2 regions of the uncultured Pseudoramibacter sp. genome follow, and region 2 is predicted to be linked to the other one. Evidence: predicted binding sites of a transcription regulator. Region 2 holds the regulator's gene; the other holds the start of a gene.
What was found. The regulator Rex, encoded in region 2, represses fermentation and respiration genes when NADH is low (regulators of the CRP and FNR family bind a similar motif). The targets are predictions, from matches to a motif close to ATTGTTAANNNNTTAACAAT.
Positions count from the first base shown of each region.

Region 1: a site for Rex is predicted at 1,761-1,780, ahead of QZX60_RS08185 (butyryl-CoA:acetate CoA-transferase). Genes of this name have one in related genera too.

Region 1 covers NZ_CAIFFF010000016.1:12,419-15,841, reverse strand. Annotated here, with positions in the region: gene QZX60_RS08190 (diaminopimelate dehydrogenase) at 1-304, opposite strand, end outside; gene QZX60_RS08185 (butyryl-CoA:acetate CoA-transferase) at 380-1,720, opposite strand; gene QZX60_RS08180 (LCP family protein) at 1,821-2,828, opposite strand; gene srtB (class B sortase) at 2,866-3,423, opposite strand, start outside.
Region 2 covers NZ_CAIFFF010000002.1:59,234-62,656, forward strand. Annotated here, with positions in the region: gene QZX60_RS01535 (TIGR01212 family radical SAM protein) at 1-838, opposite strand, end outside; gene QZX60_RS01540 (hypothetical protein) at 940-1,350, opposite strand; gene QZX60_RS01545 (redox-sensing transcriptional repressor Rex) at 1,433-2,101, opposite strand; tRNA gene QZX60_RS01550 (tRNA-Leu) at 2,207-2,290, opposite strand; gene QZX60_RS01555 (hypothetical protein) at 2,433-2,708, opposite strand; gene QZX60_RS01560 (recombinase family protein) at 2,956-3,423, opposite strand, start outside.

The DNA of each region.
Region 1 (3,423 bases), on a different contig from region 2:
GCCACGGAATGTCAGCGTGGGTGTCGAAGGATTCCACAGTGTTGAAAAAGTGGGCGTATTCCGGCGACATCCAAGGCAGGTCGGCCGCTGAGCCGCCGCACAGGATCATCACGTCGATGTCGTCCTGCATGGTCTTGCAGTCGTCGAGCTTGTAGACGCCGACGCCTGCTGTCGCGATCTTCACCGTTTCCGGCTCCCGGCGAGTGAACACGCCGACCAGTTCCATGTCCGGGTTCTGGGCAATGGCCGCTTCGACACCGCGGCCCAGATTGCCGTAGCCCATAATCCCTACTCTAGTTTTCATATCGATCCTCCCATCGAATTATTTAGCTTTCTAATCTATTATTCTACTCCGGTGGGAGGGGTTTGTCAAAGGGAATTAACGCTTGTTGGAACGGCGCCAGATGTGCATCTTTTCCGCCGCTGCGATCAATTCGTCGCGGAAGTCCGGATCGGCGATGTTGATCAGCTGTTCCGCTCTTTCCCAGGTGGTTGCGCCCTTCAAATAGGCCATGCCGTATTCGGTGACGATGTACATCGGGTTGGTGCGGGTGTCGGTGACGATGGAGCCTTCGGTCAAAGTCGGCTTGATGCGGGAGTGCTTGACGCCCTTCTTGTCGGTGAAGGAAGAGGACATGCAGATGAAGCTCTTGCCGCCGTTGGATTTGTAAGCGCCGAGGACGAAGTCCAGCTGTCCGCCGGAGCCGGAAATCTGACGGATCCCTGCGGATTCGGCGTTGATCTGGCCGTATAAATCCATGTCGACCGCGTTGTTGATCGAGATGAAGTTGTCGAATTCGCCGATGATGCTCGGGTCGTTGACGTAGTTGACAGGCGCAGCCATGCAGGCCGGGTTGTCATCGAGGAAGTCGTAGAGCTTCTTCGTGCCTGAGCCGAAGGCGTAGGTCTGTTTGTAGCGGTCGCGGGCCTTGCGGGCGCCGGTGATCTTGCCCTTCATCGTCAGGTCGACGAAAGAATCGACGTACATTTCGGTGTGAACGCCCAGATCCTTCAGGTCGGATTCGCCGATCAGGGTGCCGACGGTGTTGGGCATGCCGCCGATCCCGAGCTGGAGCGTCGCGCCGTCCGGAATTTCCGCGACGATCTGACGTGCGACAGCCAGATCCACTTCCGTCGGTTCGGTGGCGCCGCCGGTTTCGCGCATCGCCGGGTTGTCCCCTTCGACGATCATGTCGACTTCAGAGATGTGCACCGCTTCTTCGATGCCGAGGCAGCGCGGCACAGAGGTGTTGACTTCGACGATGACCACGTCGGCCTTGTTGACGATTTCCCGCATGTGGGAGGCGTTAGGCCCGAAGTTGAACCAGCCGTGCTTGTCCATCGGCGCGGCCTGGAACATCGCGACGTTCAGCGGATGGGACATGTCGCGGTAGTATCTCGGCACTTCCGAGTAGCGCACCGGTCCGTGGAAAACGAAGCCGTTGCCCACTTCGTGGCGGTCGATGCCGGAGTAGAACCAGGAATTCCAGGTGAAGTGATCTGCCGGATTTTCGACGTCGAAGATCTTCGGACGAGACGGAATGATCCCGCCATAGATGTTCAGGTCGTGGAGCTCGGGCATGCGCTTGGCTAACGCTTCGTCCAGCTTCTGTACGGTACAGGTGACCCATCCGTAATCGATGTAGTCGCCGTCCTTGATGACCTTGACCGCTTCGTCGGCGGTCGTCAGCTTGTCTGCGTATTCTTTAAGATAACTCATTGAACCCTCCTCGATACTTGTAAACAAAAAATTCTCTTTTTACGTTAAAATTATAACATTTATTGCCGCGCCTTTCAATTTAAAAGCGCTGACTTGTGATCTAATTGCCCTTTAAAACCAATTCCAGGCGGGACTTCGCCGCCGCAATCGTGTCCGTATCTAAAGTAGTGCCGGATCCGGTATCGGTGCCGGTCACCGCGTAGGTGGTGGTCTGCCAGCCCGACGCCGACTTCGCCAGCTGAGCGAACTGCTTCGCGCTGAAATCCGTCTTGATCGTCCGGCCCAGGCCCGCCATCACCGTGCTGTAATGGGTGAGCACCTCCTCAGAGGCCATTTTGCGGATCACCGCGTCGAGCACCAGCAGCTGATTGGCGCTGCTTTTCGCGCCGAAGGCGAGGGCCTCGCTGCCGTTTAAGCTGTTGGTCCCGGCGGTGAAGGTGTGGCCGCCTGAGGTGAAGGTCTCGCTCGAGGTGACCCGGATGCCGCCCAGCTCGTCGACCGTCGTCTTGAGCCCTTCGGTGCTGAGCTGAAGGCGGTGGCCCGCCTGGATGCCGAAGACCTTTTCCATCGCCGAAACCGCCGCGCTGAAACTTAGGCTGTTGAGAGGCGCGGTGCCGCCGGCACCGTCGTCGACCAGGGCCGTATTCGGGACGCTCACCGCCTCGATCGTTTTCGTCTCGGGGTTGACCGCGGCGAAGGCGTACATCCCGTTGTTCCCGGCGCCCTGACTCGTGGCGATGGCGAGGGTGAAGGGCGCATTCACTGACGCGCCCGCCGCCTTGTCCGAGGTGAACACCGCGTCTCCGGCCGATTTCGCGATGGATTCGACGTGGAAGCCGATCAAACACAAAGCGGCGATCACCGCCGCCGCCACAATGGGACCGGTGTAGCGCCGGGTGCGGGTGGTGTACCGGGTGTCCTTAGACGGCCGCCACACCAGCCAGCCGAGCCAGGCCCCGAGGCCAGCGGCCACAGCCGCGGCCAGGGTCACCGCCCAGGATGGGAAGACGCCGAGGCGCGCGCCCTGAACCACCACCATCAAAAGGGATAGGCACATCAGCGCCCACAGCCCCTTCGCGGCAGCACTGAGGATCGTCTCGCGTTTCATGGCAATTCCTTTCTTCAATTTTACGCTTTAATGACGCCTACTGGTCGACCCGGGTCGGCACGGTGATGACGATGTAGCGGGCGTCGTCGTAATCGTAGGCACAGGTGGAGAGGGTCACGATTTTCGAAACCGTCAGCCGGTCAATGCCCGCGTTAAAATCTGATTTCGATTCCGTCTGTGCCAGCACCGCCTGGACCTTGGCTAAATCAAAGGCCGAGTAAATCAGGCTGTCCGCCGGGGCGGTGTAGCCGCGGATCAAATCGAGGCGGTAATTGCCCTCTGGCGTCAGGTACCACATGTATTTGTGCTTTTTGTAGTAGCTCGCCTTTTTGAAATGGCCGAGCATGCCGAACATCGAGCCGTTTTTCATCGCGTGGCCGTAGATGATCGTGTTGGGCCCGCTCATATCCTTCGGGCTGTTGACGTCGACAAAGAGCGTCCCTGAGAAATTGCGGGTTCCGTTGAAGAGCTTGTGCAGGTACTCGCTGTTGTCCTTCCCCTGCACCACCGGGTAGTTGATCGGCGTGCCCTTGCAGTAGAGCCAGCCGACGACGTCCGGGTTTTCCGCCTTCAGCTTGTCGAAATCCACCGAAAT
Region 2 (3,423 bases):
GGATTGAATCCTGCTCAGGGATGCGCCCAATAACGCGTTGCAGGGCAATATCCGGCGCTAAATGCGTTAAAAATAGGACGACGCGATCGATATAATCGTCAACACTTAATAGCTGTACTTGATTTTTTTGGTACATCTGAGCCAATTTCGTTCCTCGTTCCACGTAAAGCGCGTGGCACTTAACGAAATCTGTTCTTAATACCGAAATCAATTCAGCTCCCTCGACAGCATCCACTTCGTCGTCCCAAGGTAAATCCAAAATCATATGGGTGCAAAGTTGTAAATGATGCGCCTTGATCCTTAAAGCCGCATCGACATAATCGGAAAGTGAATGCTGCCGATTGAGAATACGCAGTGTTTTCGCATTGATTGTTTGAAGCCCAAGTTCGATACAGATATCAATATGATTATCTTCGCTAATTCGGTTTAAATAATCCAATTGCTGATCACTGATACAATCCGGTCTGGTTGAAATGGCGATGCCTGCAATTTGTTCCCCCAAACAAGCTTCAATATGAGACTTGAATGTTTCAAAATCGACATAAGTATTTGAAAAATCCTGCAGAAACGGGATGAATAAATTGGCGTGATATCGCTTGCTAATATAAGCTTCATTCCTTTTGATTTGATTTTGAATGGAGATCGATGCTGAAAGCGTTTCATTCCCGGCCCCTTTTTCTCCGCAGAAGATACATCCGCCATAAGATAACGTACCGTCTCGGTTTGGGCAGGTCCCCCCTGTATTGACAGGTATTTTATAAACCTTCTGCCCATAGCGTTTTTTTAACCATGACGCATAGGTTAAATACGGCAAATTCGTTTGATATGGATCCTTCATGTAAATCTTTCTAAATATCTCCACAAACAGATAACGCCGAATGTATGAGATTCACACAATCGGCGTCTTGAATAATCCCGTTAATAGACAAAAAAGCGAATTTATTTATAATTTTTTATGCATTCCGGAATTTCGTTTTCGTCACAGCTCAGGCTCAGCACGAATTTCACATCCTGCTTTTTCTGAATAACATCTAAACGTTTCAATAGACCTTCAACATCTTCCGGTCCATCTGCATCCAGAATTCTTAATAAATTATCGATATAGACTGTATCAACATCGTAATTGCTGCCTAAAACGCCACAGATAAAACCGAACAATTCATCTTCTCCTTTAATGCCAAAGTCGTCACTATTGATGAAACGAATTTTCGTATCAACTGTTACGCGATATTTATCTCTGTCATTTATAAAAAGAATTTGACCTTTGGAAGTTTCAAGTTCTGCATTCGCCATGTCGATCATTTTTTTCGTCTTGCCGCTTCCCTTTGCTCCATATACAAATTCAATCATTTAAGACACCTACTTTCTACGTTGTTATTTTTATTATAACGGTGAAAACGATATTATTCAATGCTTTTTTTTGCCTTTTTCCTTATTGCTTACGGCTCAGCATATATGTTAATGTATATAAACTGTCCGAAATATTGACATCCTCAATCATGACATCGTCGGGCAGTGTCAAATCGATCGGAACAAAATTCATAATGCCTTTTATGCCTGTCCTCACAACTTGATTGGCCACACTTTGTCCAATGGCTCTCGGTACACATAATATCGCAATATTAATCATATTTTCCTTAACGTATTCATCAAGATAATCCATATGGAAAATCGGAACGCCGTCATGGGTCTGACCTACCTTCTCAGAATCAATGTCAAACATGGCACGTATCCATATCCCTTCATTCCTAAAGCCTTCATAATGAGAAATTGCGTGGCCAAGATTACCCGCACCAATAATAACACAGCGATAAGGTCGATTTAGCCCCAATAAATCGTGGATTACATCCTTCAGTTCCTGAACTCGATAGCCGTATCCTTGCTGCCCGTAGGCACCAAAAGAATTCAGATCTTGCCTAATCTGAGAGGCTGTCAGGCCCATCATTTTCGACAATTCCATCGATGAAATCTTCTGAAATCCCCTTTCATTCAAGTCGGTCAAAAATCGATAATATTTGGGCAATCTCCTGATGACACTCATCGATACTTTTTTTGAATTTTTTCGCATACGCGCTCCATTTATCTCTAAATATGCAATCATTTAATTTGATTGTTATAATTATAACAAAAGAACCTTTATAAATCAATTAGGCATAAAAAAACTACTTAAGACATCTTAGAGAGACTTAAGCAGTTCAATTCAAAATGGTGCGGATGAAAGGATTCGAACCTTCATACACGAGGTACCAGATCCTAAATCTGGCGCGTCTGCCAATTCCGCCACATCCGCAGGCAACACAAGATATTATATGATTATCTGTGATATGAACAAATATTTACTATATACGCATAAGATATTTTAATTCTACACGTCAGATCACCATAAAATAACAAGCTTTAATTATCTTATTATATTATGGTCAAGACGTCAATTAGAAATTTAAGAAAACATTATTTTTAATATCTATATTAATGCTCTTTTGGTATAAATCCACGTCTTGAAATGGTACACAGTAGTTCAAGAACATATCAAAAGCATAATTAAATAGCTCTGTATTATAGTAACGTTTTAAAATTGTTTCTCCTATTATTTCTCTTTGGGAACACGTCAGATCACCGTCATTGTACAAAACATCTAGCGTGTAAAAGATATTTTTTATATTGCTTTTTTCAGTTTCCAGAACATGATTATTATTTACTTTTAACATTTTTTACTCCTATCATAAATAAATCACTAGTAACCATAACTAAATAGTATCTAAATACTTAGTTTTATAGACAAAATAACACTAAAATGGTACTTTATTGTATTAAATCATTCATATATCACCTCCTGTTAATTAATAAATCTATCTAAATAGGATAATACAAGCATTGTTTTGTTAATAAATTCTGTTTGGTATTCTGTTATGAAGGCTTATTAATACCTCTATTATTAAATACCAAAGGGAAATATTATTGTTTGTATTCTTTTACCCGTCTGTAAAATGTTGACTTTGATATATTAAGCTTTTTTGTAGCTTCTACGCCTGTTATTTCTCCTGCCTTCCATTGTTTATATACAGTCTGGAACAGTTCTTTATTAATGTCTATTGGTTTACGTCCTTTATATTTTCCTTGTTCTTTGGCTATTGCAATACCTTCTTTTTGTCTTTGGAGAGTCTGCTCTCTTTCAAACTGTGCAAGACCTGCAAATATAGTAAACATTAGTTTACCTTGTGGCGTTGTTGTGTCGATATTCTCTTTTAAACTTATGAAATTCACACCCTTATTCTCTAATGTGTCTACAATATTTAATAAGTCTTTTGTTGATCTGGCAAGTCTTGAATAAGACTCTACAATAACAGTGTCTCCTTCTCTGACATATTCTAACATAGAATGAAGCTCTTTTCTGTTTGTGTTCTTTCCAGATACTTTTTCAAT